Regions from separate parts of the Streptomyces sp. NPDC005962 genome, predicted to be linked through region 1. Evidence: predicted binding sites of a transcription regulator. Region 1 holds the regulator's gene; the other holds the start of a gene.
The links. Region 1 encodes HrcA, which represses chaperone genes, less so after heat shock. Its sites were predicted from a motif close to TTNGCACTCNGNNNNNCNGAGTGCNAA; they were not measured.
Positions count from the first base shown of each region.

Region 2: groL (chaperonin GroEL) is a predicted target of HrcA. The motif match lies at 1,703-1,729, and genes of this name have one in related genera.

Region 1 is NZ_JBEXVE010000003.1:299,482-304,435, reverse strand. Features, by position in the region: gene ABZ370_RS07520 (nitronate monooxygenase) at 1-627, opposite strand, end outside; gene dnaJ (molecular chaperone DnaJ) at 783-1,916, opposite strand; gene hrcA (heat-inducible transcriptional repressor HrcA) at 1,917-2,930, opposite strand; gene ABZ370_RS07505 (MBL fold metallo-hydrolase) at 3,107-3,841, shown strand; gene ABZ370_RS07500 (DUF3097 domain-containing protein) at 3,865-4,686, shown strand; gene hemW (radical SAM family heme chaperone HemW) at 4,712-4,954, opposite strand, start outside.
Region 2 is NZ_JBEXVE010000001.1:386,434-391,387, reverse strand. Features, by position in the region: gene groL (chaperonin GroEL) at 1-1,540, opposite strand, end outside; gene ABZ370_RS01895 (cold-shock protein) at 1,888-2,094, opposite strand; gene ABZ370_RS01890 (MoaD/ThiS family protein) at 2,573-2,848, opposite strand; gene thrC (threonine synthase) at 2,845-4,134, opposite strand; SAM riboswitch class I at 4,152-4,293, opposite strand; gene ABZ370_RS01880 (glucosyl-3-phosphoglycerate synthase) at 4,469-4,954, shown strand, end outside.

The sequences.
Region 1 (4,954 bases):
CTGCACGGTCTCGCGCACCAGCGCGACCAGCGACAGCAGCCCGAGCACGGCGCCGGGGGCGTCGTCGGCCGGGTCGTTACGGAAGCCGCCCTGGTGGCCGCCGGCCTCCACGCCCTGGACGCAGACGGCGTCGGCGCCCGCCCACTGGGCGGTCTCCGCCTCGACCGGCGAGGTCACGGTGACGATGGTCCGGGTGCCCACCCGGGCGAACGCGTCCAGCACGGCGCGGGTGGGACAGCCGAAGGTGAACGAGACCACTGGGACCGGGTCGTTCAGCAGGATCGCCAGCTTGGCGTCGTACGCGTCGTCGGAGCCGGACTCGGGGTCCCCGAGCACGGTCTGGTAGCGGGACGCCTCGCCCGCGACGCGGTCGGCGTAGACCGCGACGGCGGCCGGGTCGCTGGGCGGCTGCGGCATGAACAGGTTCACGCCGAAGGGGCGGCCGGTCAGCCCGCGCAGCTGCTTGATCTCCTCGTACATCGCCTCCGGCGTCTTGTAACCGGCGGCGAGGAAGCCGAGGCCCCCGGCCTCGATGACAGCGGCGGCGAGCTGCGGGCAGGAGGCCCCGCCCGCCATCGGAGCCTGCACGATCGGGTACCGAGCGAGATCGGTCAGCGCGGAGGACATGGGCACATGGTGCCATGTCCTCCGCGGTGATCCGCCACCGGATCAACGTGCGCCGAAAGCCGGATCAGCGTGCGCCCCAGGCCTTCGCGGCCGGGCGCCTACCGTCCGTTGGCTGCCATCCCCGGGGGCCAACCCCCGGACCCCCGGCCGGGCGCCTACCGTCCGTTGAACGCGTCCTTGAGGCGCGAGAACAGCCCCTGCTGGCCGGGCTTGAACTCCCCTGTCGGCCGCTCCTCACCGCGCAGCTTGGACAGCCGCCGCAGCAGCTCCTCCTGCTCCGGGTCGAGCTTGGTCGGGGTCAGCACCTCGACGTGCACGATCAGATCGCCCCGGCCACCGCCGCGCAGATGGGTGACGCCGCGCTGGTGCAGCGGGACCGACTGACCGGACTGGGTGCCGGGCCGGATGTCGACCTCCTCCAGGCCGTCCAGCGTCTCCAGCGGCACCTTGGTGCCGAGCGACGCCGCCGTCATCGGGATGGTCACCGTGCAGTGCAGGTCGTCGCCGCGCCGCTGGAAGACGGGGTGCGGGACCTCGTGGATCTCCACGTACAGATCGCCCGCCGGGCCGCCGCCCGGGCCGACCTCGCCCTCGCCCGCGAGCTGGATGCGGGTGCCGTTGTCCACACCGGCCGGGATCTTCACGGTCAGCGTGCGCCGCGAACGAATCCGCCCGTCGCCCGCGCACTCCGGGCACGGGGTCGGCACCACGGTGCCGAAGCCCTGGCACTGCGGGCAGGGCCGCGAGGTCATGACCTGGCCGAGGAAGGACCGCGTCACCTGCGAGACCTCACCGCGGCCGCGGCACATGTCACAGGTCTGCGCCGAGGTACCCGGCGCCGCGCCCTCACCGCTACAGGTCGTGCAGACGACCGCGGTGTCGACCTGGATGTCCTTGGTCGTCCCGAACGCGGCCTCGCTCAGCTCCACGTCGAGACGGATCATGGCGTCCTGGCCGCGCCGGGTCCGGGACCGCGGGCCGCGCTGCGAGGCGGTGCCGAAGAACGCGTCCATGATGTCGGAGAAGTTGCCGAAGCCCGCGCCGAAGCCACCGGCGCCGCCGCCCGCGGCCGACCCCGACGGGTCCCCGCCCAGGTCGTAGACCTGCTTCTTCTGCGGGTCCGAGAGAACCTCGTAAGCGGCGTTGATCTCCTTGAACCGCTCCTGGGTCTTCGGATCAGGGTTGACGTCCGGGTGCAGCTCGCGTGCGAGCCGACGGAATGCCTTCTTGATCTCGTCCTGCGAGGCATCGCGCTGCACGCCCAGGACTGCGTAGTAGTCCGTCGCCACTTACGACTCCGCCAGGATCTGTCCGACGTAACGTGCCACTGCGCGTACCGCTCCCATCGTTCCGGGGTAGTCCATGCGGGTCGGTCCGACCACGCCGAGTTTGGCGACGGCTTCGTCGCCCGAACCGTAGCCGACCGCCACGACCGAGGTGGAATTGAGCCCCTCGTGAGCATTCTCATGCCCGATGCGCACGGTCATACCCGAGTCTTGCTCGCCGAGCAGCTTGAGGAGGACGACCTGCTCCTCAAGTGCCTCCAGCACGGGCCGGATCGTCAGGGGGAAATCATGCACGAAACGCGTGAGGTTCGAGGTGCCGCCGATCATCAGCCGCTCTTCGGTCTCCTCGACAAGCGTTTCGAGCAAGGTCGCCAGCACGGTCGAGACCGTCCCCCGGTCCTCCTGCTCGAAGGACTCCGGAAGATCCTGCACCAATTGCGGCACATCCGCGAACCGGCGCCCCACGACCCGGCTGTTGAGCCGGGCCCGCAGATCCGCCAGCGAGTCGTCGCTGATCGGAGCCGGGCAGTCCACCACGCGCTGCTCGACCCGCCCGGTGTCGGTGATCAGCACCAGCATCACCCGGGCCGGGGCCAGCGGCAGCAGCTCCACATGCCGCACCGTCGAACGGGTCAGTGACGGATACTGCACCACCGCGACCTGCCGGGTCAGCTGCGCCAGCAGGCGGACGGTGCGCCCCACCACGTCGTCGAGGTCGACGGCGCTGTCCAGGAAGTTCTGGATGGCCCGCCGCTCCGGAGCGGACAGCGGCTTCACTCCGGCCAGCCTGTCCACGAAGAGCCGGTAGCCCTTGTCCGTGGGGATGCGCCCGGCGCTGGTGTGCGGCTGGGCGATGAAGCCCTCGTCCTCCAGCACGGCCATGTCGTTGCGCACCGTGGCCGGGGAGACTCCCAGCCGGTGCCGCTCGGTGAGCGCCTTGGAGCCGACCGGCTCCTCGGTGCCCACGTAGTCCTGGACAATGGCACGCAGCACTTCGAGTCTGCGTTCGCTGAGCACCCCGCGCACCTCCAGTCCAGCCGTGTCATCAGGTCGTCCCTCTGGCACTCAATGGTCGCGAGTGCCAGAACCCCTCAGCCAGTGTACGGCGGGGTGCGGTGGCCACGGCAAGAGCCGCCCCCCGCCGGCGCCCCGGCCACACGTCACGCTATCGCTGTTGAAGCTAGCGTCTCGGTATGAAGACGTGTTGGGAAGAGGCCGGGTGGGAACAGCTCGGTCCCGATATCGCCCGCCGCAGGCTGCCCGACTGGGACTGCACGGTCGGCGTGATCATCGGCCGTAAGGACGTCCTCGTGGTGGACACCGGCTCGACGCTGCGCGAGGGCGCGGCGCTACGTGCCGAGATCACCCGGCTGACCGGCCGGCGGCCGACCCGGATCGCGCTCACCCATCCGCACTTCGACCATGTCCTGGGGACGGCCGCCTTCGCGGGCTGCGAGGTGTACGGGGCGACCGGTCTGGACGGTCCGCTGCGCCGCGGCCGGGACGCGCTGCGCGAGGACGCGGTACGGCACGGAGTGCCCCCGGGGGCGGCCGCCGAGGCCGCCGACCACCTCGTACCGCCCCATCACGCGGTCTCCGGGGAGATCACCCTCGACCTGGGCGACCGGCCTGTGCTGCTGGCGAACGCAGGCCCCGGACACACCGCCCATGACCTGGCCGTTCTGGTCCCGGGCCGGGTTCCCGGCCAGCCGGAGGTGGTCTTCTGCGGAGATCTGGTGGAAGAGTCCGGCCCGCCCCAGGCCGGACCCGACGCGATCCCCTCCCACTGGCCCGCCGCCCTGGACCGGCTGCTCGCCCTCGGCGGCGAGGACGCGCGGTACGTACCCGGCCATGGGTCGGTCGTGGACGCGGCCTTCGTACGTGACCAACGCGACGAACTGGCCGCCCGCTTCGGCGTGTCCCGTTAAGCCGCCGCGCTATCGTCATCCGGATGCACAGCCGACAGTACGACGAGGATCTGACCCCGCCCTGGAAGCGGCAGCAGCCCGCCCCCGAGGTCCCGGCGGACCCGGATCTCGTGGTCGAGGAGGTCACCACCGGGTTCTGTGGTGCCGTGATCCGCTGTGAGAAGACCGCGCAGGGGCCGACGGTCACTCTGGAGGACCGCTTCGGCAAACATCGCGTCTTCCCCATGGAGCCGCGCGGCTTCCTCCTGGAGGGCCGCGTCGTCACCCTCGTACGCCCGCGCGCGACGACCACCGGCGCGCCGCAGCGCACGGCCTCCGGCTCGGTCGCCGTACCGGGCGCCCGCGCGCGGGTCGCCCGCGCCGGGCGCATCTACGTGGAGGGCCGCCACGACGCGGAGCTGGTGGAGCGGGTCTGGGGCGACGACCTGCGCATCGAGGGCGTCGTCGTGGAGTACCTGGCGGGCGTCGACGACCTCCCCGCCATCGTCCGCGACTTCTCCCCCGGCCCGGACGCCCGGCTCGGCGTCCTGGTGGACCATCTGGTGGCCGGGTCCAAGGAGTCCCGTATCGCCGAGCAGATCACCGACGAGAACGTGCTGGTCGTCGGGCACCCCTTCATCGACGTGTGGGAGGCCGTGAAACCGTCCTCGCTCGGCATTCCCGCCTGGCCGACGGTGCCGCGCGGCCAGGACTGGAAGACGGGCGTCTGCCGTGCGCTGGGCTGGCCGGAGAACACGGGCGCGGCGTGGCAGCGCATCCTGTCCGCGGTCCACTCCTACAAGGACGTGCGGCCGGAGCTGCTGGGCAGGGTCGAGGAACTGATCGATTTCGTCACGGCGCCCTGACGTCTTCGGCGCCCTGACGGCGGCTTCAGTCCACCAGGTCCCGCACCACCGCGTCGGCCAGCAGGCGGCCCCTGAGCGTGAGCACGGCCCGCCCCTGCGCGTACGGCTGCGGCTCCAGCAGGCCGTCCTCCAGAGCCCGCGCCGCGGCCGCCGCTCCGGCCGGGCGCAGCAGCTCCAGCGGGCACCCCTCGGACAGCCTCAGCTCCAGCAGGATGCGCTCGACCCGGCGCTCCTCGTCGGACAGCAGCTCCCGCCCGGCGCCCGGTGA
Region 2 (4,954 bases), on a different contig from region 1:
TGGTGAGGAACAGCGCGGCGATCGACGCGGCGTTCTGCAGCGCGGAGCGCGTGACCTTGGCCGGGTCGATGATGCCCTCGGCGATCAGGTCGATGTACTCGCCGGTCGCGGCGTTGAGGCCGTGACCCGGAGTCAGGTTGCGCACCTTCTCCACCACGACGCCGCCCTCGAGGCCGGCGTTGATGGCGATCTGCTTCAGCGGGGCCTCCAGGGCCAGGCGCACGGCCTGGGCACCGGTGGCCTCGTCACCCTCGAGCTCCAGCTTCTCGAAGACCGAGACGGTCTGGAGCAGGGCCACGCCACCACCGGCGACGATGCCCTCCTCGACGGCGGCCTTGGCGTTGCGCACCGCGTCCTCGATGCGGTGCTTGCGCTCCTTGAGCTCGACCTCGGTCGCGGCACCGGCCTTGATGACGGCCACGCCGCCCGCGAGCTTCGCCAGGCGCTCCTGGAGCTTCTCGCGGTCGTAGTCCGAGTCCGAGTTCTCGATCTCGGCGCGGATCTGGTTGACGCGGCCCTGCACCTGGTCGGTGTCGCCCGCGCCGTCCACGATCGTGGTCTCGTCCTTGGTGACGGTGACCTTGCGAGCGCGACCGAGCAGGTCGAGACCCGCGTTCTCCAGCTTGAGGCCGACCTCCTCGGAGATGACGGTGCCACCGGTGAGGATGGCGATGTCGCCGAGCATGGCCTTGCGGCGGTCACCGAAGCCCGGAGCCTTGACGGCCACGGACTTGAAGGTGCCACGGATCTTGTTGACGACCAGGGTCGCCAGCGCCTCGCCCTCGATGTCCTCGGCGATGATCAGCAGCGGCTTGCCGGACTGCATGACCTTCTCGAGCAGCGGGAGGAGGTCCTTCACGCTGGTGATCTTCGAGTTGACGATCAGGATGTACGGGTCGTCGAGCGACGACTCCATGCGCTCCATGTCCGTCGCGAAGTACGGGGAGATGTAGCCCTTGTCGAAGCGCATGCCCTCGGTGAGCTCAAGCTCGAGCCCGAAGGTCTGCGACTCCTCGACGGTGATGACGCCTTCCTTGCCGACCTTGTCCATCGCCTCGGCGATGAGCTCGCCGATCTGGCTGTCGGCGGCGGAGATGGAGGCGGTGGAGGCGATCTGCTCCTTGGTCTCCACATCCTTGGCCTGCTCAAGGAGCTGGGCGGAGACGGCCTCGACGGCCTTCTCGATGCCGCGCTTGAGGGCCATCGGGTTGGCGCCCGCGGCAACGTTCCGCAGGCCCTCCTTGACCAGCGCCTGGGCGAGGACGGTCGCGGTCGTCGTGCCGTCACCGGCGACGTCGTCCGTCTTCTTCGCGACCTCCTTGACCAGCTCGGCGCCGATCTTCTCGTACGGGTCCTCGAGTTCGATCTCCTTGGCGATGGAAACACCATCGTTGGTGATCGTGGGGGCGCCCCACTTCTTCTCGAGGACGACGTTACGGCCCTTGGGGCCGAGGGTGACCTTGACGGCGTCGGCGAGCTGGTTCATCCCGCGCTCGAGGCCGCGCCGCGCCTCCTCGTCGAACGCGATGATCTTGGCCATGTGAAGTGGTCCTCCCAAGACGGGGTGGATTGCTCCGGACCGCGCCTGGCGCCCGCGACGGACGGCCTGCCTACCGTGCGGTTCCTTGCCCCGCGCGGCGTCGGCTTGCCTCACCGACCCGATCCTTCTGTCACTCTCACCTTCAGAGTGCTAACGCAATAATTAGCACTCGCCCCATGAGAGTGCAAGCGCCCGACGGGCGTCAAGAGAGGCGGCGGGGAGGCGGAGGAGGAGCGGCGGAGGGGCCCCGGAAGAGGCTCGGCGGCCCCGGGACATGCCAGAGGGCCCGCCCCCTCACGGGGTACGGGCCCTCCGGCGTTTCAGTCAGCTGCCTCGCGTTCGGCGCGTCAGCCTACGGCCACGCGGACCATGTCCGCCTGCGGGCCCTTCTGGCCCTGCGAGATCTCGAACTCGACCCGCTGGCCTTCCTCGAGGGTGCGGTAACCGTCCATCTGGATCGCACTGTAGTGGACGAACACATCCGCACCACCGTCGACCGCGATGAAGCCGTACCCCTTCTCCGCGTTGAACCACTTGACGGTGCCCTGAGCCATTCCTAACTCCCCTATTGCTGGCCCTTGCGCAGGACCGCACTCCGCGGACCCGGGTCAGACCTCACCCCCCGAGTCGAGGGAGGTGTGCGCCGGAACGCGTCGACCGCCGCTGAATGTATCCGTCCCAACGCCCTCTGCAACAGGTCAATTGGACGAGAATTCTGGGCACGGCCGATCGGTAAAAAGTGGAGAAGTACCGTGAATTTCGGGCAAGTCCGGCGGGGCAGAGGGTACCAACCCGACAAATCGCGCACACACTTTGCGCACAAGTTGACGAGTTCTCATATGCGGTTCCGGTGCCGGGGCGGAGGAGTGAACTCGGGCCCGTTGGGGAAGCGGGGCCAACTCTATCGCGATTCCACACACGGAATCGCCCCGTCCGCTTGTTCCCGGACGGGGCGATTTCCTCAGGTGAGCGGGGTGATGGGGCGTCAGCAACCAGCCGCGACGGCGGGGTCAGCCACGCGCAACGGCAGGGTCAGCCACCCGCGACCGCGGGGATGATCGACACCCCGGCGCCGTCCGGCGTGGCCGTGCCCAGGCCCTCGGAGAACCGCACGTCGTCGTCGTTGACGTAGACGTTCACGAAGCGGCGCAGCTTGCCGGTGTCGTCCAGGACGCGGGCCGCGATGCCCGTGTGGTTCTTCTCCAGGTCCGCCAGAACCTCGGCGAGGGTCGCGCCCTCGGCACTGACCTCGGCCTGGCCGCCGGTGTAGGTACGCAGGATGGTCGGGATTCGGACGTTGACGCTCATGCGAGGCCTGCCTCTCGGAACGAGTCAAGGGTGGGGCGGATGATGGCGGAGGGGCCCGTGGTGGGGGCCACCGCGTCGAGGGTCTTGAGGCCGTCGCCGGTGTTGAGGACGACGGTCGTCAGGGACGGGTCGAGCAGTCCGTCCTCGATGAGCTTCTTGGTCACGCCGACGGTCACGCCGCCCGCGGTCTCCGCGAAGATCCCCTCGGTGCGGGCGAGCAGCTTGATCGCGTCGACCACCTGCTCGTCGGTGACGTCCTCCACCGCGCCGCCGGTGCGGCGCGCGATGTCGAGGACGTACGGGCCGTCCGCCGGGTTGCCGATGGCCAGCGACTTGGCGATGGTCTTCGGCTTCTGCGGGCGCACCACGTCGTGGCCCGCCTTGAAGGCGGTGGAGACCGGGGAGCAGCCCTCGGCCTGGGCGCCGAAGATCTTGTAGGGCTTGTCCTCGACCAGACCGAGCTTGATCAGCTCCTTGAGCCCCTTGTCGATCTTGGTGAGCTGGGAGCCGGAGGCGATCGGGATGACGATCTGGTCCGGCAGCCGCCAGCCGAGCTGCTCGCAGATCTCGTACGCCAGGGTCTTGGAACCCTCGCCGTAGTACGGCCGCAGGTTGACGTTGACGAAGCCCCAGCCCTCGCCCACGGGGTCGCCGATCAGCTCGCTGCAGAAGCGGTTGACGTCGTCGTACGTGCCCTCGATGCCGACCAGCTCACCGCCGTAGACGGCGGCCATGACGACCTTGCCCGCCTCCAGGTCGTGCGGGATGAACACGCACGAGCGGAAGCCGGAACGGGCGGCCGCGGCTCCCACCGCGCCGGCCAGGTTGCCGGTGGAGGAGCAGGAGAGGGTGGTGAAGCCGAACGTGCGGGCCACCTGGACGGCGATGGCGACGACCCGGTCCTTGAAGGAGTGGGTCGGGTTGCCGGAGTCGTCCTTGACGTGCAGCTCACCGGTGATGCCCAGCTCACGGGCGAGCCGGTCGGCCTTGACGAGCTGGGTGAAGCCCGGGCTCAGACTGGGGAAGGTGGCCACGTCGGCGGGGACGGGCAGCAGCGGCGCGTAGCGCCAGATGTTGTCGGGACCGGCCTCGATCTGCTTCCGCAGCCCCTCCGGGTCGCCGCCGGGCAGCTCGTACGCCACCTCCAGCGGCCCGAAACACGACTCGCACGCGAAGATCGGGCCGAGATCGAAGCGCTCACCGCACTCGCGGCAGGACAGGGCGACGGCGGGGCCGAAAGCGGAGGCAGCGGAAGTGGTTGAGCTTTCGACGGATTGCACAGCCATGGAGGCGAGGCCCTTTCTCCTCATCTTCCTCGGGACGCATTTCGCCACGAGACGGAATTGGCACCTTCCCGAGCCGGGAGCCTCGCTACAGAACGCGAGACCGGCTGGATGGTTGCCGGGGCTTCAACGGGCCGTTCCCTCTGCCCCTCTGGATGAGCGGTATGGCCGCCGGGCCGGACCCGGGGCGTTTGTCCGCACGGTGCCCCCGACATACGAAGGTCATGTGCGCTGTTCAAGACTGTAACCGACGGCCCGGAGGGTTGAGCCAGCCGTCCGAACCGCGAGATGGATCACAACGATCACTCCGAGCGATCACAGCAGGGAGACAAAACAGGTGCTGGATGAGGTGGAGCGCTGGCTGGAGCGCCGCTCCTGGTCGGCCGACGACCGTCCGCTGGACCGCCTGCTGGCCGCGAAGCGCGACACGGCGGCGAGCGTCAGTGTGGTGCTGCCCGCGCTGAACGAGGAGGCGACCGTCGGCGAGATCGCCGCCGCGATCCGCCGCGATCTGATGACCGAGGCCGTGCCGCTCGTCGACGAGCTGGTGGTGCTGGATTCCGGTTCCACGGACCGCACCGCCGAGGTCGCCGCGGCCGCCGGGGCGAGGGTGGTGCACCGCGACGCGCTGCTGCCCCGGCTGCCCGCGCTGCCCGGCAAGGGCGAGGTGCTGTGGCGGTCGCTGCTGCCGACCAGCGGCGACATCGTCTGCTTCATCGACGCCGACCTGCGCGAATTCGACGCGCGCTTCGTCTCCGGGATCATCGGGCCGCTGCTCACCGAGCCCGGGGTGCAGCTGGTCAAGGGCATGTACGACCGGCCG